3 regions of the Streptomyces sp. NPDC001514 genome follow, and region 1 is predicted to be linked to each of the others. Evidence: riboswitches for the same ligand, from Rfam matches in the RefSeq annotation. Region 1 holds a riboswitch; each other region holds the start of a gene.
The links. Region 1 has a riboswitch for cobalamin ahead of ACWCXB_RS10310 (cobalamin biosynthesis protein). Riboswitches for the same ligand answer to the same signal wherever they lie in the genome.

Region 1 (6,310 bases):
GTCGACGTAGAGAATGCCGCGGTGCGCGTCCGCGAGCAGCCCGGGCTCGAACGCCTTCACCCCCTCCGCGAGGGCCCGCTCGATGTCGAGCGCCCCGACCAGCCGGTCCTCCGAGGCCCCGACGGGCAGCTCGACCATCCGGGCCGGCCGCGCCGTACCGGGTGCCGCCTCGTGCGGCCCGTCCGGACACCCCGGATCCGGCGCCCCCGGCGCACACGAGAACCGGCATCCGGCGACCACGTCCACGTCCGGCATGAGCACCGCGAGTGCCCGTACGGCGGTCGACTTGGCCGTGCCCTTCTCCCCGCGCACGAGCACACCGCCGACCGCCGGGCTCACCGCGTTGAGCAGCAGGGCCAGCCGCAGGTCGTCCATCCCGACGACCGCGGTGAACGGATAGGGGGTGCTCATCGCCTGATCACTCCTTCGCTGAAGCCGCGCCGGTTGCGCGGCTCGTTCGTACCCTGCCGAGGGCCCGGGCCGGTGTGGCCGTCCTCGAGCGCCGTACGGGCTTGGTGTGTGCCCGGTACCGCGGGGTGGGGCGGGGTGTCCGTCCTCGAACGCCGGACGGGCTGAAGAACAGCCCCGCGGGCGTTCGAGGCGCGGGGGTTCGGGGGCGGAGCCCCCAGGGACGTGGTCCGGGGCGGAGCCCCGGTTCGGGAAGGGGCGGGGTGGGGCGAGGGCCCACCGCAGGCGCTCACGGCGCACCAGGTGCGATGAACGGCAGGCCCGAGGGCGCGCCGCCCTCGATCAGCCGCAGCAGCGCGTCCGTGTCCGCGTGTTCCGCGATCAGATCGCCCAGCCGGTCCAACTGCTCCTCGCGCAACGCGCCGAAGCTCGTGTCCGGGGCCGGCACGAAGCGCCGGCCCGCCGCCGCCGCGACCACCCGCAGGAACGCCCGCCGGAAGCCGTCGCTCTCCAGCGAGCCGTGCCAGTGCGTCCCCCACACCGACCCCACCCTGCAGCCGTCCAAGAAGGGCTCACCGCCGAGGACTTCGGCGACACCGTGGTGGATCTCGTACCCCTCGACCCGCTCGCCGAGCGCCTCGCCGACCGGCCGCGCCAACGTCTTCTCGCGCGCGAACCGCACCCGCACCGGCAGCAGCCCGAGGCCGTCCACCTCGCCCGCCCGTGACTCGACGTCGTCCTCGATACGTTCGCCCAGGACCTGGAAGCCGCCGCAGATGCCCAGCACCGGCAGGCCGGCCGCCGCACGCCGGGCGATGGCATCGGCCAGTCCCCGCTCACGCAGCCACTCCAGTGCGCGGACGGTGCCGCGCGTGCCGGGCACGACCACCAGGTCGGCGTCGGCGAGTTCCTCGGCGCGGTCCACGAAGCGCACGACCACCCCCGGTTCGGCCGCCAGCGCGTCCACATCGGTGAAGTTGGACATGAGCGGCACCGCGCACACGGCGACCCGCAGCACGTCCTCGCCGACCGGCGGGGCGACCACGGACTCGCGCACCGCACCCCGCAGGGAGACCCTCAGCCCGTCCTCCTCGTCGATGCCGAGGCCGTGCGCGTACGGCAGGACTCCGTACGTCCGCCGCCCGGTCAGCCCGTGCAGCATCTCCAACCCCGGTTCCAGCAGCGACACATCGCCCCGGAACTTGTTGACGAGGTAGCCCGCGATCAGCTCCTGGTCCTCCGGGGCGAGCAGCGCCGTCGTACCGAAGAACTGCGCGAAGACCCCGCCCCGGTCGATGTCCCCGACCACCAGCACCGGGAAACGCGCCGCCCGCGCGATGCCCATGTTCACGATGTCGGTGCGGCGCAGATTGATCTCGGCGGGGCTGCCCGCGCCTTCGCAGATGACGGCGTCGTACGTGCTCCGCAGCTCCTCCAGGCACTCCACGACCGGTTCGAACAGCTCTCGCTGCCTTCCACCGTGGTAGCCGCGCGCACTCAGCTCGCCCACCGGCTTGCCCATCAGGACGACCTGGCTGGAGCGGTCGCTGCCCGGCTTGAGCAGCACGGGGTTCATGAGCGCCGAGGGCTCCACGCGCGCCGCCTGCGCCTGCATGGCCTGCGCCCGCCCTATCTCCGCACCCTCGCGGGTCACAAAGGAGTTGAGGGACATGTTCTGTCCCTTGAAGGGCGCGACCTTCACCCCCTGGCGCACCAGCCACCGGCAGATCCCCGCCGTGACGACGCTCTTGCCCGCGTCCGACGTCGTCCCGGCGACCAGCAGTCCGCCCCCGCTCATGCACGCCTCCCCTTCAGGGCCCCGGCGGCCAGCCGCGCGCCCGCGCACGCCACGAGCGCCAGTACGCCCACGCGCCGCGAGAGCCGTACCGCACGCTCGATGTCCGTGACCTCGACGGCCCGGCCGCCGCCGTTGAGCACGGGCCGGTGCTCGACCCGTCCGGCGTACGAGAGCGTCCCGCCGAGCCGTACGCCGAGCGCCCCCGCGAACGAGGCCTCCACCGGGCCCGCGTTGGGGCTCGGGTGCTTCGCGGCGTCGGCGCGCCAGGCTCGTACGGCACCACGCGGGTCGCCCCCCGCGAGGACCGCCAGTCCGGCGGTGAGGCGGGCGCCCGGCCAGCCCGCGACATCGTCGAGCCGCGCCGACGCCCAGCCGTACCGCCGGTAGCGGGGCGACTTGTGACCCACCATCGCGTCCAGCGTGTTCACGGCACGGAAGCCCACCAGACCCGGGACTCCGCCGAGCGCGCCCCACACGAGCGCGCCGACGACCGCGTCGGAGGTGTTCTCGGCGACGGATTCGACGACCGCGCGGGCGATTCCGGGGCCGTCCAGCGCCTGCGGGTCCCGCCCGCACAGATGCGGCAGCCGCTCTCTCGCGACCTCGATGTCCCCGGCCGCCAGCGCCCCGCCGATCGCCCGGGCCTCCCGTCCCAGCGACGTTCCGCCGACGACCGCCCAGGTGGCGGCCGCAGTCAGCGCGATCGACGCCGTACGGGAACGGCGTACGGAGGCAGCGGCCAGCGCGCCCGCTGTGATGGCGCCCCCGGCGCACACGGCGGTGTGCACCGCGCCCCACCCGCGGTGGTCGCGCCACAGCGCCCGCTCGACGGCAGCGGCGGCCCGGCCGAACGCGGCGACCGGATGTCCTCGGCGCGGATCGCCGAAGAGCAGGTCGCCGGCGAGTCCGGCAGCTGCACCGCATGCAAAGGTCCGCTCTGCACGCATGTTCGTCCTCACTCAGGGTCCGCGCCCTGGCTCGACGTGACCGGCGGTGAGAGTTCCTGGCTCCGGGAGTGGAGTGCACCCGTGACAGTGGCGGGACCGCGCCGGACTCGCACCGGCTTCCTCTTCTGCCGCCGTAAATGGCTCCGGAAGTCCACCACGGCCGCGAACACCCGTCAACTCGCCCTTGACCTGCGGCGGGACAGTGTGCGGAGTGCCACATGGGGCGCACGCGGGGGCGCACACGACAGGGGCCGGACCCACCCGGAGGTGTGCCCGGCCCCTGTACCGAGGACGGTGTCGCGCCGGCCTTGGGACGGCGTCGTGTGACGACGTCGTCCCAAGGTGATCAGACGACGATCAGATAGATCCCGTAGGTCACCGCTGCCGCGCAGAGCGCGAAGCAGGCGTACGCACCCGTGCGGGCGAGTACGGCGGAGCCTCCCTGCGCGGCCGCGGACTCCTGCTTGGAGAGGCCCGCGATGCCCAGGGTGAACAGGCCCACGAGGGCCACGGTGACGATGAGGCTCACGCCGAAGACGGAGCCCAGAGCTGCCCAGTCGATCTTCATGCTGTTCTTTCCTTACACCGTGGCGGCGGGCGTCGGGGCGGTCGAGGGCGCCGTGGCGGTCTCGGCGGCCGGGGCGGGGATCGTGGCCCTCAGGTCCTCGGGCTCGGTCGCCGCGGCGGTGGCGACACCGGCCGGGGGCGGGGTGACGGCCGCGATGGCGGTGGTGATCACACCCGCGGGCTCGGCGGTCTCGTCGTCCGTGACGTTCGTGTGGTCGACCGGCTTGCGGCGCGAGAGGGACCAGATGACCGCGGCACCCGCGATCAGCAGCACCGCCACGGCCCCGACGCCCCAGGTGCCCAGGCCGGTCAGGAACTCGGCGCCGGCGGCGACCAGCGCAGCGGCCGGCAGCGTCAGGCCCCAGGCGATGAACATCCGGGTGGCGGTGGACCAGCGGACCACGCCGCCCTTGCGGCCGAGGCCGGCGCCCATGACCGCGCCGGAGCAGGACTGGGTGGTGGAGAGCGAGAAGCCGAGGTGCGAGGAGGCCAGGATGACCGTCGCGGCGCTGGTCTGGGCGGCGAAGCCCTGCTGCGGCCGGAGGTCGGTCAGGCCCTTGCCCATGGTGCGGATGATGCGCCAGCCGCCCAGGTACGTACCGAGCGCGATCGCCGTACCGGCGGAGACGATCACCCACATCGGCGGGTTCGAGCCGGGGGCGAGGACGCCGCCGGTGACCAGGGCCAGGGTGATGACGCCCATGGTCTTCTGCGCGTCGTTGGTGCCGTGGGCGAGGGAGACGAGCCCGGCCGAAGCGATCTGGCCGGCGCGGTAGCCCATGGACGTGGCCTTGTCGTCCGCCTTGCTGCCGATGCGGTACGTCAGCTTGGTCGCGAGGAGCGCGGCGAGACCGGCGACGATCGGGGCGGCGACGGCCGGGATCAGGACCTTCGTGACGATGGTCCCGCCGTTGACGGCGGAGAAACCGGCGGACATCACGGCTGCGCCGATGAGACCGCCGAAGAGCGCGTGAGAGGAGCTGGACGGCAGGCCCAGCAGCCAGGTGGAGAGGTTCCACAGAATGGCGCCGACGAGCGCCGCGAAGATCACTTCGGTGCGGATGCCCTCTTCGTTGATGATCCCGCCGGAGATCGTCTTGGCGACCTCGACGGACAGGAATGCGCCGACAAGATTCAGCACGGCGGACATGGCCACCGCCGTCTTGGGCTTGAGCGCGCCGGTCGAGATGGTCGTCGCCATCGCGTTGGCTGTGTCGTGGAAACCGTTCGTGAAATCGAACACGAGAGCGGTGATGATCACGATCCCGAGGAGAAGCGTGATGTTTTCCATTTACCCAGGCTTCTTTTGGACGTCAGTGGCTCGGCGACCGTAAGCAACCTGGGTGAACGGAAGATGAACTGAGGCAGGCGGTGTGGTGTCTCAACCTGGTTACAGCCGTTCCGCTTGTGCAGGGAGAAGCGCCAGAAACCGGGCAGGGGCCCGGCAGCGGGCGGGTGGCGACCCCCTTCGGCCGGGGCTGCCGGGCCGCCGAGGAGATCCTGGTCACTCCGGAGGCCGACGCCGTGGTGGAAGGATCACCGCATGACCAGGCAGCAGGGGCAGGGGCAGCAGCAGGAGCAAGGGCAGGACGGGATCGGGCGGGCCTGGGCGGACCTCGTGGCCACCGCCCGCAGAACCGCGGCGGACGGACTCGTCGTCGGGACCTCGGGCAATGTCTCCGTACGGGTCGCCACGGATGACGGCGACCTGGTCCTGGTCACCCCGAGCGGAGTGCCCTACGACCGGCTCGGCGCGGAGGCGCCCGTCGCCGTCGGCCTCGACGGTCGGCAGATGCTCGGCGAGCTCACCCCCACCAGTGAGCTGCCGCTGCATCTGGAGATCTACCGGGCCACGGACGCGGCCGCCGTCGTGCACACCCATGCTGTGCACGCCACCGCCGTCTCCACCCTGGTCACCGAGCTGCCACTGATCCACTACATGGCCGCGGCCCTCGGCGGCCCTGTACGCGTCGCCCCGTACGCCCTCTACGGAACGGACGAGCTGGCCGCGAACATGCTCCGGGCCCTGGCGGACCGCACGGGATGCCTGCTCCAGAACCACGGAACCGTCACGTACGGAGCTTCACTCGACCAGGCGTACGACCGGACCGCGCAGCTGGAGTGGATGTGCCGGGTCTGGCTCACCGCGAGCTCCGTCCCCGGCCGGGAGCCGTCTCTCCTTTCCCCCGCCCAGCTCGACGAGGTGCGCGACAAGCTCCGGAGCTACGGCCAGTCCCGCTGACACCGAGCGCTTCGATCACACGGGCGTCACCCGCTGTGACCTGTCCACTGGCAGCCTGGCCGGGACGTGCTGACACTGGAGCAGTGCGCCCGGCTACAGCGACGGCAGCGGCCGTCACCACCCTGATAGGTCTCGGTACGGCCACGTTCGCGGCAGGCCGCTACGCCAGCGACGCCGCGCTCAAGGCACCCCCCGGACGGCCCCTGCCCGGCGAGCCCCGGCTCACCGTGCACGCCACGGGACCGGGCCGGATCACCCTCACCCGCAGCCTCGTCTCCCTTCGGCCCGGTACGTACGGACTCACCGGCACCGATGTCCACGCGGTCGTCGGCCCCGTCCTCGAGGACG
Region 2 (6,310 bases), on a different contig from region 1:
GTGGTTGACGTCGGCGGGCTCGTCGAGCGAGGCGGCGAGCCGTACCGCGTCGTCGAGCAGGCCGATGACGTGCGGGAACGCGTCCCGGAAGAAGCCGGAGATGCGGAGCGTGACATCGATGCGCGGGCGGCCCAGCTCGGCGGCCGGGACGGCTTCCAGGCCGGTGACGCGGCGCGAGGCCTCGTCCCAGACCGGGCGGATGCCGAGCAGGGCGAGGGCCTCGGCCACATCGTCGCCCGCGGTGCGCATCGCGCTCGTACCCCACAGGGAGAGACCGACGGAGGTCGGCCAGTCGCCGTTGTCGGTGCGGTAGCGCTCCAGCAGCGAATCGGCGAGGGCCTGGCCGGTCTCCCAGGCGAGGCGCGAGGGGACGGCCTTGGGGTCGACGGAGTAGAAGTTGCGGCCCGTCGGGAGGACGTTGACCAGTCCGCGCAGAGGCGAGCCGGAGGGGCCCGCCGGGACGAAGCCGCCGTTCAACGCGTGGACGGCGTTGTCGAGTTCGTCGGTCGTGGCGGACAGGCGCGGGACGACCTGCCGGGCGGCGAAGTCGAGGATGTCGGCGACCGGCTGCCCGTGAGCCGCGGCCACGGAGGCGACGGCGGCCGGGTTCCAGTCGGCGTCCTCCATCGCCTCGACCAGCGCGCGGGCCGCGGCCTCCGCCTCGTCGGCGGTCGTACGGGTCGCGGCGGACTCGTCGAGGCCGAGGGCTTCGCGCAGTCCGGGCAGGGCCTGGGTGCCGCCCCAGATCTGGCGGGCACGCAGGATCGCCAGGACGAGATTGACGCGCTCCGGGCCGGTCGGCGCGCCACCGAGGACGTGCAGACCGTCACGGATCTGGGCGTCCTTGACCTCGCACAGCCAGCCGTCGACGTGGAGCAGGAAGTCGTCGAAGCCGTCGTCGTCCGGCCTGTCGTCGAGCCCCAGGTCGTGGTCGAGCCTCGCGGCCTGGATCAGCGTCCAGATCTGGGCACGGATGGCCGGGAGCTTCGCCGGGTCCATGGAGGAGATCTGCGCGTACTCGTCGAGCAGCTGCTCCAGGCGCGCGATGTCGCCGTACGAGTCGGCGCGGGCCATCGGCGGGACGAGATGGTCGATGAGCGTGGCGTGCACGCGGCGCTTGGCCTGGGTGCCCTCGCCCGGGTCGTTGACCAGGAACGGGTAGACGAGCGGCAGGTCGCCGAGCGCCGCGTCGGGCGCGCAGGCGGCGGACAGGCCCGCGTTCTTGCCGGGCAGCCACTCCAGGTTGCCGTGCTTGCCGAGGTGGATCATCGCGTCGGCACCGAAGCCGCCGTCGTCCTTCGCGGCCGCGATCCAGCGGTAGGCGGCGAGGTAGTGGTGCGAGGGCGGCAGATCGGGGTCGTGGTAGATCGCGATCGGGTTCTCGCCGAAGCCGCGCGGCGGCTGGATGAGGATGAGCAGATTGCCGCGCCGCAGGGCGGCCAGCACGATGTCGCCCTCGGGGTTGCGGGAGCGGTCCAGGAACATCTCGCCGGGCGCGGGGCCCCAGTGCTGCTCCACGTGCTCGCGCAGCTCCTGCGGGAGGGTGGCGTACCAGCGCTTGTAGTCGGCGGCCGGGATACGGACCGGGTTGCGGGCGAGCTGCTCCTCGGTGAGCCAGTCCTGGTCGTGGCCGCCCGCCTCGATGAGCGCGCGGATCAGCTCGTCGCCGTCGCCCGATGCGAGGCCGGGGATGTCCTCGGCACCGAAGTCGTAGCCCTCGTCGCGGAGCCGGCGCAGAAGAACGACGGCGGAGGCGGGGGTGTCGAGGCCGACGGCGTTGCCGATGCGCGAGTGCTTCGTCGGGTACGCGGACAGGACCAGGGCGAGGCGCTTCTCCGCGTTGGGGATGTGGCGCAGCCGGGCGTGGCGTACGGCGATTCCGGCGACGCGGGCCGCGCGCTCGGCATCGGCGACGTAGGCCGGGAGGCCGTCCTCGTCGATCTCCTTGAAGGAGAACGGGACGGTGATGAGGCGGCCGTCGAACTCGGGGACCGCGACCTGGCTGGCGGCGTCCAGCGGGGACAGGCCCTCGTCGTTCTCCTCCCACGTGCTGCGCGGCCCGGTCAGGCACAGCGCCTGCAGGACGGGCACGTCGAGCGCGGCGAGCGCGCCCGCGTCCCAGGACTCGTCGTCGCCGCCGGCCTGCGCCTCGGCGGGCCTGGTGCCGCCCGCGGCGAGAACGGTGGTGACGACGGCGTCGGCATCGCGGAGCTGGTCGAGCAGCTCGGGCTCGGGGGCGCGGAGGGATGCCACGTAGAGCGGCCTGGCCTGGCCCCCGGCGTCCTCGATGGCGTCGCAGAGGGCGCCGACGAAGGCGGTGTTGCCGCTCATGTGGTGGGCGCGGTAGTAGAGCACGGCCACGGTGGGGCCGGTGGTGCTGCGCGGGGTGCGGTCGAGGGGGCCCCAGGTGGGCGCCGGGGCCGGGGGCTCGAAGCCATGGCCCGTGAGCAGGACCGTGTCGGACAGGAAGCGGGCGAGCTGCTCCAGGTTGGCCGGGCCGCCGTGCGCGAGGTAGGCGTGCGCCTCGGCCGCGATGCCGATGGGGACGGTGGAGGCCTCCATCAGCTGGGCGTCGGGGGCCTGTTCGCCTGTGAGGACAACCACGGGCCGCTCCTGCGCGAGCAGCAGGTCGAGGCCCTCCTGCCAGGCGCGGATGCCGCCGAGGAGGCGTACGACGACGAGGTCCGTGCCGTCGAGGAGCGCGGGCACGTCGTCGAGCGCGAGGCGGGACGGATTCGCGAACCGGTACGCCACCGGGCCGTCCCCGGTGTTCGCCGCGCGGGCGCTGAGCAGGTCGGTGTCGGAGGTCGACAGCAGCAGGATCGTCGCGTGCGTCATCGCGTGCGCAGGCCTTCCTCGGGGTGTCCGCGCCCCGGGTGGTCGTAGGACGGCGGGAGTTCCTGACTCACCGGACCTCGTGGACGAGGCCCGGTTCACAGTGGCGGGACCGCGCCGGATTCTCACCGGGCTTCCTCCCTAGGGTCCTGGGACCCTGTGCCGTCTGCATAGTAGAGGCTGCCCCCGGCCGCGGGGGCGGTCACCTCGAAGGACGCCCGAAGAACATGGGTAGGGACGTGGGTATGCTCGCCGCCATGCCGCCCACACCGCCAACACCCCCGGACCGGGGCGAACCCCGCATACGGGACCGGGGTGATGCCTGCCCGGGTGCGCTGCGGCTGCACCCGGCGGACGACGGGCGACTCGCCCGACTCCGCCTGCCCGCAGGTCTTTTGACACTTCGTCAGCTGACTGTTCTGGCCGACGCGGCGGAGACGCTGGGCGACGGTGCTCTGACCGTCACCTCCCGGGGAAATGCGGAGCTGCGCGGACTCGGCGAGGGGTGCGGAGCCGAACTCGCGGCGCTGCTCCGGGAGGCAGCACTGCTCCCCTCCGACACCCACGAGCGGGTACGGAACGTGGTGGCCTCGCCGCTGGCCGGACTCGACGGACTCGGCTGCGCCGACGTGCAGTTGTGGGCGCGCGAGCTGGACGCGCTGCTGTGCGCGAGCGCCTGGGCTGCCGGGCTGTCCGGACGTTTCCTGTTCGCCCTGGACGACGGGCGCGGGGATGTGGCGGGGCTCGGCGCGGATGTGACCTTGCTCGCAGAGCCGGGGAGTGCGGCGGTCGTACGGGTCGGCCGGCACGCCTTCCGCGTCCCGGCCGCCGACGCCCCGCGGGCCGCCCTCGCGGCCGCCGAGGCATTCCTCGCGGCGGCGGAGGCCTCGGGCACGGGGGCGTGGCGGGTGCGAGAGCTGCCCGCTGGGCAGGACATTGCCGTGGGGACGTATCTGGAGGCGGCGGGCATCGCCTGTGAAGCCGGTCCGGCGTTCGAGGACGGACACGCGGATTCGCCCCGCGGTACCGGCACACCCCAAGCCCGTCCGGCGATGGAGGTCGGACACACCGGGCGACCGGACGGCACCGATGCAAGCCCGCCCGCAGGGCGCACCCTGCCAGGGGTCCTGGAGGGGCCTCGCGCCTGGGCCCTGTCCGTCTTCGCGCCGCTCGGGCGGCTCACCGTCGCGCAGGTGCGCGCGCTGCTCCCCGCGCCCGGCGGCCACGTACGCCTCACCCCCTGGCGCGGGGTCGTCGTGCCCGGTTTCGGGAACCGGGACGCGGCCGAGGAGCGGCTCGCCGCGCTCGGGCAGGCGGGGTTCATCACCGGCACCGACTCCCCCTGGTACGGCGTCGGCGCCTGCACCGGCCGGCCCGGGTGCGCCAAGTCCCTGTCCGACGTACGGGCGGACGCGACACCCGGCCGGGGCGGGCTGCCCGTGTACTGGTCGGGCTGCGAGCGGCGCTGCGGGCATCCCCACGGGGAGTACGTGGACGTCGTGGCCACGGCGGCCGGCACGTACCGGGTGACCGTGCACGGCGCCGACGTACCGACAGACCAGGGCCTGGCCGACGCGGTTGCGGCGGCCCGTACAACGACCGTCACGAGATGAGCGAGAGCACAGTGTTCGACTACGAGAAGGACGGCGCGGAGATCTACCGCCAGTCCTTTGCCACCATCCGCGCCGAGGCCGATCTCGCCGCGCTCCCCGCCGACGTCAGCCAGGTCGCGGTGCGGATGATCCACGCCTGCGGCATGGTCGACCTGGTCCGCGATCTCGTCCACTCCCCCGATGTGGTGGCCCGCGCACGCGAGGCCCTGCGAGCCGGCGCGCCCATCCTCTGCGACGCCCGGATGGTCGCCAGCGGCGTCACCCGCAAGCGGCTGCCCGCCGACAACGAGGTCATCTGCACGCTCTCCGACCCGTCCGTGCCCGCGCTCGCCGCCGAGCTCGGCACGACCCGCAGCGCCGCCGCCCTCGAACTGTGGCGCGACCGCCTCGAAGGCTCGGTCGTCGCCGTCGGCAACGCGCCCACCGCCCTCTTCCGGCTCCTGGAGATGATCGAGGAGGGTGCTCCGCGCCCGGCCGCGGTCATCGGTGTCCCGGTCGGCTTCATCGGCGCGGCCGAGTCCAAGGACGCGCTCGCCGGACACGGCAGCGGCATCGAGCACCTGGTGGTACGAGGGCGGCGGGGCGGCAGCGCCATGGCCGCGGCAGCGATCAACGCGATAGCGAGTGAGGCAGAGTGAGCACGCAGCAGGTCGGCCGACTGTACGGAGTGGGACTCGGTCCCGGCGACCCGTCCCTGATGACCCTGCGGGCGGTCGAGGCCGTCGCGGAGGCGGACGTCGTCGCGTACCACTGCGCCCGGCACGGCCGTTCCATCGCCCGCTCGATCGTGGCGAGGCATCTGCGCCCCGACCACATCGAGGAGCGGCTGATGTACCCCATCACGGTCGAGACCACCGACCACCCCGGCGGCTACCGCGGTGCGCTCAACGACTTCTACGAGGAGGCGGCGGAGCGGCTCGCGGCGCACCTCGACGCGGGGCGGACCGTCGCCGTGCTCGCGGAGGGCGACCCGCTCTTCTACGGCTCGTACCAGCACATGCACAAGCGGCTGGCCCACCGCTATCCGACCGAGGTGATCCCCGGGGTCACCTCGGTGAGCGCTGCCGCCGCGCGCCTCGGTGAGCCGCTGTGCGAGGCCGAGGAGGTGCTGACGATCATCCCCGGCACGCTGCCGGAGGAGGAGCTGACGGCCCGTCTCGCCTCGACCGACTCGGCGGTGGTGATGAAGCTGGGGCGGACCTTCCCGGCGGTCCGCCGTGCGCTGGAGCGCGCGGGGCGGCTCGGCGACGCGCGGTACGTCGAGCGCGCCACGATGGACGGCGAGCGCACGGAACGGCTGGCCGACGTGGACCCGGATTCGGTGCCGTACTTCTCGGTGGCGGTGCTGCCGAGCCGTATCGACGAGGTGCCTCCGGCAGCGCGCCCCGAGGGTGAGGTCGTCGTCGTGGGCACCGGCCCGGCGGGGCCGCTGTGGCTGACCCCCGAGACCCGGGGGGCCCTCGCCTCCGCCGACGACCTGGTCGGCTACACGACGTACCTGGACCGGGTGCCCGTGCGTCCCGGCCAGCGGCGCCACGGCTCCGACAACAAGGTGGAGTCGGAGCGGGCGGAGTTCGCGCTGGACCTCGCCCGGCGCGGGCGGCGGGTGGCCGTGGTGTCGGGCGGCGACCCGGGCGTCTTCGCGATGGCCACGGCGGTGCTGGAGGTGGCGTCCCAGGATGCGTACGCGGACTTGCCCGTACGCGTTCTGCCGGGTGTCACCGCGGCGAACGCGGCGGCAGCTCGCGCGGGTGCTCCGCTGGGCCACGACTACGCGACGATCTCGCTCTCCGACCGGCTCAAGCCGTGGGAGGTCATCGCGGAGCGGCTGCGCGCCGCGGCGGCGGCCGATCTCGTACTGG
Region 3 (6,310 bases), on a different contig from region 1:
AGCCAGGCCGGAGAGTAGAGATCGGCGATGGCGTCCAGGAGCGTGAACCCCTCCCGGCCGACCTGTTCGGCGCACTCCCGCCGGACGTTTTCCCCTTTCGGAAAACGGTAGTGGTCGATCTTGGCCCCGTAGCGCTCCACCCACTCGGAGTCGATCAACGGCGTCAGCCAGTCCGGGGCGGCTGCGACCAGCGCCTCCAGCGCCAGCTGCAGCGTCTCTCCGACTTCCAGCACCCGCTCTTCCAGCCCGTGCGCGATCAAGCGGGAGCCGAGGTCTTCCCCGCTCGACGAGCTCTCCGGCGGGGAAGCGGCAGCCGTCGCCCCCCGGGTGACCCCGCCGTAGTACGCCCGCGGACGGCGGGCGGCGGTGAACGGCCGAATCGGGCCGGGCGGGTCCTGCGCCCCGCGGGCCGATTGCGCCGATACTGGCAGGACCACGGCGTGCAGCCCGATACCGGCCCCGTCCGACCTGAGCAGACCCCGTCCAGAGTGATCGTTACCAGTCTCATCAGGAGGTTCCCATGAGGATGCTCATCAATGTGCCCGAGACGGTTGTCGCCGATGGCCTGCGGGGACTGGCCGCCGCGCATCCCGAGCTGGCGGTCGACGTCGAGAACCGGGTCGTGCTGCGGGGTGACGCGCCCGTCGCCGGGAAGGTGGCGTTGGTGTCCGGGGGCGGGTCGGGGCACGAGCCGTTGCACGGGGGGTTCGTCGGTCCGGGGATGCTGTCCGCGGCTTGTCCGGGGGAGGTGTTCACCTCACCCGTGCCCGATCAGATGGTCCGGGCCGCGGCCGCCGTGGACAGCGGGGCCGGGGTGTTGTTCGTCGTCAAGAACTACACCGGCGACGTCCTCAATTTCGACATGGCGGCCGAGCTGGCCGAGGACGAGGGCGTCCAGGTCGCCAAGGTGCTGGTGAACGACGACGTGGCGGTGACGGACAGTCTGTACACGGCGGGCCGGCGCGGGACCGGGGCGACGCTGTTCGTGGAGAAGATCGCGGGCGCGGCGGCCGAGGAGGGCATGCCGCTGGAGCGGGTCGAGTCGATCGCCCGGGAGGTGAACGCGCGGTCGCGGAGCTTCGGCGTGGCGCTGAGCGCGGTCACGACACCCGCCAAGGGAAGTCCGACCTTCGACCTCCCGCCCGGCGAACTGGAGTTGGGCATCGGCATCCACGGCGAGCCGGGCCGGGAGCGGCGGCCGATGATGACGTCGCGGGAGATCGCGGACTTCGCGGTGGACGCGGTACTGGAGGACCTCAAGCCCTCCACTCCGGTCCTGGTGCTCGTCAACGGCATGGGGGCGACGCCGCTCCTGGAGCTGTACGGGTTCAACGCCGAGGTGCACCGGGTGCTCGGCGAGCGGAGCGTGCCGGTGGCTCGTACGCTCGTCGGGAACTATGTGACCTCGCTCGACATGGCCGGCTGCTCGGTGACGATCTGCGCGATGGACGAGGAGCTGCTGCGGCTGTGGGATGCGCCCGTGCAGACGCCGGCGCTGCGCTGGGGGCGCTGATCCATGGCACAGGAACCGGAAGCGCGTGTGCTGGACACCGGCTTCTTCCGCCGGTGGATGAACGCCACCGCCGCCGCCGTGGACCGTGAGGCCGGGCACCTCACCGAACTGGACTCGGCGATCGGTGACGCGGACCACGGGAACAACATGCAGCGCGGGTTCACCGCCGTCATGGCCGTGCTGGAGAAGGAGGCGCCCGGCACCCCGGGAGCCGTACTCACCCTGTCCGGGCGGCACTTGATCTCGACGGTCGGCGGGGCTTCCGGGCCGCTGTACGGGACTCTGCTGCGCCGTGCGGGCAAGGTGCTCGGCGACGCGACCGAGGTGTCGCCGGAGCAGCTCGCCGATGCCCTGCGCGCGGGGGTCGCCGCGGTGGCGCAGCTCGGCGGGGCGAAGGCGGGGGACAAGACGATGCTGGACGCGCTGGAGCCGGCCGTGGAGGCGCTGGGCGAGTCGTTCGCCGCCGCCCGGGAGGCCGCCGAGCAGGGCGCGCTCGCGACCGTGCCGATGCTGGCGCGCAAGGGCAGGGCCAGCTACCTGGGCGAGCGCAGCATCGGGCACCAGGACCCGGGCGCCACGTCCTCGGCGCTGCTGATCGCGGCTCTGGAGGAGGCGGCGCGATGAGCCCGGTCGGCATCGTCCTCGTGTCGCACAGCGCACAGCTCGCCGCGTCCGTCGCCGAACTCGCCCGGGGGCTCGCCGGTGGCGCCGCGACGGTGCCGGTCGCACCCGCCGGCGGTACGCCCGACGGCGGTCTCGGCACCAGCTCGGAGCTGATCGCCGCCGCGGCGCAGGAGGTCGACCAGGGCGCGGGCGTGGCCGTACTGGCCGATCTCGGCAGCGCCGTGCTGACGGTGAAATCCCTGCTGGCCGAGGGCGACGAACTGCCGGAGGGGACCCGGCTCGTGGACGCGCCCTTCGTCGAGGGCGCGGTCGCCGCGGTGGTCACCGCGGCGGCGGGCGGCGATCTGGACGCGGTGGAGGCGGCGGCCAAGGAGGCGTACGGCTATCACAAGGTGTGACTGCGCGCATCCGTGCGCGACTTGTGATGTACCTGGTCAAAGCACTAATGTCGCACCGCCTTGGTGAACGGGAAACCGGTGGAGTACCGGTGCGGCCCTCGCCACTGTGATCGGGAAGTCCGGCTCCATCCGCAAGGAAGCCACTGGACCGCCGCGGGAGACCCCGGTGTCCGGGAAGGCGGAGCCCGGGCGGCACTACCCGTCAGCCAGGAGACCGGCCAAGGCGCGTTGTCCATCCACGAGGTGCTGGAGAGGGTCTCCCGACCATGCATATAGCCGAGGGGTACCTGCCCCCGTTGCACGCGGCCGCCTGGGGCGCCGCGTCCGCTCCGTTCGTCGTTCACGGCGTGCGGGCGCTCACCCGCGAGGTCAAGGCCAATCCCGAGTCGACTCTGCTGCTCGGCGCGTCGGGTGCTTTCACCTTCGTTCTGTCGGCGCTCAAGATTCCGTCGGTGACGGGCAGTTGCTCGCACCCCACGGGTACCGGTCTGGGCGCGATCCTGTTCCGACCGCCGATCATGGCGGTGCTCGGCACCATCACCCTGTTGTTCCAGGCGCTGTTGCTCGCGCACGGCGGGCTCACCACGCTCGGCGCCAACGTCTTCTCCATGGCGATCGTCGGGCCGTGGGCCGGATATGCGGCGTACCGGCTGCTGAGGCGGTCCGGACTGCCGCTGATGGTGGGCGTGTTCTTCGGCGCGTTCGTGGCGGACCTGTCCACGTACTGCGTCACCAGCGTGCAGCTGGCGCTGGCGTTCCCGGACCCGAGCAGCGGCTTCATCGGCGCGCTCGCCAAGTTCGGCGGCATCTTCGCGGTCACCCAGATCCCGCTGGCCGTCAGCGAGGGGCTGCTCACGGTGCTGGTGATGCGGCTGCTGGTGCAGTCCAGCAAGGGTGAGCTGACCCGGCTCGGTGTGCTGCTCCAGGGCGGGGACAAGAAGACGGAGGCCGCGGTCCGATGAGCCGTAACGCGAAGATCAACACGCTGCTGCTGGTGGTCGTGGCCGCGCTGGCCGTCCTGCCGCTCGCCCTCGGGCTCGGGGACGACAAGGAGGAGCCGTTCACCGGTGCCGACGGGCAGGCGGAGGCGGCGATCACCGAGATCGATCCGGACTACGAGCCCTGGTTCTCCCCGCTGTACGAACCGCCGTCCGGGGAGATCGAGTCCGCGCTGTTCTCCCTGCAGGCCGCGCTCGGCGCCGGGGTCCTGGCGTACTACTTCGGGCTGCGCAAGGGCCGGCGGCAGGGCGAGGCCCGTGCCGCGGCGGCGGCCGCCAAGGAGGCGAAGGCGGGCGCGGCGGCCGACGGGGACGCGAAGGCGGACGCGGCGGCCGACGCGGACGCGAAGGCGGGCGCGGCCGCCGACGGTCCCGCCGGCTGATCGCCGATGCTGCCGATCGACGCGGCGGCGCACAGCAGTCGCTGGCGCCGCCGCCATCCATGTGAGAAAGCGGTGCTCGGGCTCGGGCTGACGGTCTGTGCCGTCTCGCTGCCGCCGTGGCCGGGTGCCGTGCTGGTCGCGACGGCCACCGTCGCCGTGCTGCTCGGCCCGGCCGGGGTCGCGCCGCGGCAGCTGTGGCGGGCCTGGCGCATCCCGCTCGGGTTCTGTGTGACAGGTGCGGTGCCGCTGCTCTTCGCGGTGGGCGGACCGGACGGGTTCGTGGCGCTCGCACCGGACGGGCCTCTGCACGCGGGGCGGCTGCTGCTGCGGACGTCCGCGGCGTCGCTCGGGGTGCTGCTGTTCGCGTTCACCACCCCGGTGTCCGACGTCCTGCCCCGACTGGTGCGCGCGGGCGTGCCGGCACCGGTGGTCGATGTCGCCCTGGTCATGTACAGGATCAGCTTCCTGCTCCTCGATGCGGTGCACCGGATCCGCGAGGCGCAGGCGGCCCGGCTCGGCCACACCTCCCGCGCGGCGACGTGGCGCTCGCTCGCCGGCCTCGGGGCGACCGCGTTCGTGCGCGCCTTCGACCGGGCCCAGCGGCTCCAGACGGGGCTCGCCGGGCGCGGTTACGACGGGACGCTGCGGGTGCTGGTGCCGCCGGCGTCGGTGTCCGGGCGTTTCCTGGCGGCGACCGGCGGGCTGCTCGCGGGGATCGTCGCCCTCACCCTCGTACTGGAAAGGTCCGTTCTATGAGCACGTCACCCGTGGTGGAGCTGGCCGATGCCGGGTACGCGTACGCCGAGGGACCACAGGTGCTCGCCGGCGTCGATTTCGCCGTGCCCGCGGGCCGCTCGCTGGCGCTGCTCGGCCGCAACGGCAGCGGCAAGACGACCCTGCTGCGGCTGCTCAGCGGCGGGCTGCAGTGCGGCCAGGGGCGGCTGCTCCTGGACGGCGAGCCGGTGGCGTACGACCGCGCCGGGCTGACCCGGCTGCGCACGACCGTGCAGCTCGTCGTGCAGGACCCGGACGACCAGCTCTTCGCGGCGTCCGTCGGCCAGGACGTGTCGTTCGGGCCGATGAATCTGGGGCTGGCGGAGGACGAGGTACGGGCGCGGGTCGCCGAGGCGCTGGAGGCGCTGGACATCACGGCGCTCGAGGACCGGCCGACGCATCTCCTCTCCTACGGTCAGCGCAAACGGGCGGCGATCGCGGGCGCGGTGGCGATGCGGCCGCGGGTGCTGATCCTGGACGAGCCGACCGCGGGCCTCGACCCGCATGGCCAGGAGCGCCTCCTTGAGGTGCTGGACCGGCTCCGGAAGACGGGCACGACCGTGGTCATGGCCACGCACGACGTGGACCTCGCCCTGCGCTGGGCCGACGACGCGGCGGTCCTGTCCCCCGCGGGCCTGCGCACGGGCCCGATCGCCGAGCTCCTCGCCGACCAGGAGCTCCTCGACGCGGCACGGCTGCGCAGGCCGTGGGCGATGGCGGCGACGGAGGTGCTGCGCGCGCACGGCCTGCTGACCGGGGACGCTCCGGGCCCGCGCACCCCGGAGGAACTGGACCGCTGGGCGGTGCCGGCGTAGCGCATCTCACTCCACGCCCGTTGTGCAACTTGTTGCACAACGGCTCCTCGGCGTCTACAAAGGGGGACGACGACACTGCGCGAGGAGGCGCCGGATGACCCCGTACCCGCACCTGTTGAGCCCGCTCGACCTCGGGTTCACGACGCTCCCCAACCGGGTGCTGATGGGCTCCATGCACATCGGCCTGGAGGAGGCGGAGAACGGCTTCGACCGGATGGCCGCCTTCTACGCCGCCCGCGCGCGCGGCGGCGTCGGCCTGATCGTCACCGGCGGTATCGCGCCCAACGAGGAGGGGCGTCCCTACGACGGCGGCGCCAAGCTCACCACCGAGGAGGAGGCCGCACAGCACCGCACGGTGACCGACGCGGTGCACGCGGCGGGCGGCCGGATCGCGATGCAGATCCTGCACTTCGGCCGGTACGCGTACCACCCGCAGCTCGTCGCGCCCAGCGCGCTCCAGGCGCCCATCAGCCCGTTCGTCCCGCGCGCCCTCACCGACGAAGAGGTCGAGCGGACGGTCGACGACTACGTACGGGCCGCGGAGCTGGCCAGGTCCGCGGGCTACGACGGTGTCGAGATCATGGGCTCCGAGGGTTACCTCATCAACGAGTTCATCGCGAGCGCCACCAACCGCCGCAGCGACCGCTGGGGCGGCTCGTACGCGAACCGGACGCGCTTCCCGCGCGAGATCGTCCGCCGCACGCGCGAGCGCGTCGGCGAGGACTTCATCATCATCTACCGTCTCTCGATGCTCGACCTGGTGCCGGGCGGCTCCTCGCTCGAGGAGGTCGTCGCCCTCGCCAAG

Region 2: linked by a shared signal. The riboswitch ahead of cobN (cobaltochelatase subunit CobN) and the one ahead of ACWCXB_RS10310 (cobalamin biosynthesis protein) in region 1 are both predicted to bind cobalamin.
Region 3: linked by a shared signal. The riboswitch ahead of ACWCXB_RS09015 (energy-coupling factor ABC transporter permease) and the one ahead of ACWCXB_RS10310 (cobalamin biosynthesis protein) in region 1 are both predicted to bind cobalamin.

What each region holds. Positions count from the first base shown of each region.
Region 1 is NZ_JBSFHO010000007.1:60,814-67,123, reverse strand. It holds gene ACWCXB_RS10320 (putative cobaltochelatase) at 1-411, opposite strand, end outside; gene ACWCXB_RS10315 (cobyric acid synthase) at 698-2,206, opposite strand; gene ACWCXB_RS10310 (cobalamin biosynthesis protein) at 2,203-3,153, opposite strand; cobalamin riboswitch at 3,185-3,324, opposite strand; gene ACWCXB_RS10305 (hypothetical protein) at 3,500-3,721, opposite strand; gene ACWCXB_RS10300 (anion permease) at 3,734-5,011, opposite strand; gene ACWCXB_RS10295 (class II aldolase/adducin family protein) at 5,264-5,962, shown strand; gene ACWCXB_RS10290 (alpha/beta hydrolase) at 6,046-6,310, shown strand, end outside.
Region 2 is NZ_JBSFHO010000037.1:79,459-85,768, forward strand. It holds gene cobN (cobaltochelatase subunit CobN) at 1-2,838, opposite strand, end outside; cobalamin riboswitch at 2,873-3,017, opposite strand; gene ACWCXB_RS30775 (cobalamin biosynthesis protein CobG) at 3,063-4,448, shown strand; gene ACWCXB_RS30780 (precorrin-8X methylmutase) at 4,445-5,086, shown strand; gene cobJ (precorrin-3B C(17)-methyltransferase) at 5,146-6,310, shown strand, end outside.
Region 3 is NZ_JBSFHO010000006.1:1,419-7,728, reverse strand. It holds gene ACWCXB_RS09035 (hypothetical protein) at 1-260, opposite strand, end outside; gene dhaK (dihydroxyacetone kinase subunit DhaK) at 521-1,513, shown strand; gene dhaL (dihydroxyacetone kinase subunit DhaL) at 1,541-2,137, shown strand; gene dhaM (dihydroxyacetone kinase phosphoryl donor subunit DhaM) at 2,134-2,535, shown strand; cobalamin riboswitch at 2,553-2,772, shown strand; gene ACWCXB_RS09015 (energy-coupling factor ABC transporter permease) at 2,802-3,497, shown strand; gene ACWCXB_RS09010 (energy-coupling factor ABC transporter substrate-binding protein) at 3,494-3,916, shown strand; gene cbiQ (cobalt ECF transporter T component CbiQ) at 3,923-4,672, shown strand; gene ACWCXB_RS09000 (energy-coupling factor ABC transporter ATP-binding protein) at 4,669-5,505, shown strand; gene ACWCXB_RS08995 (oxidoreductase) at 5,600-6,310, shown strand, end outside.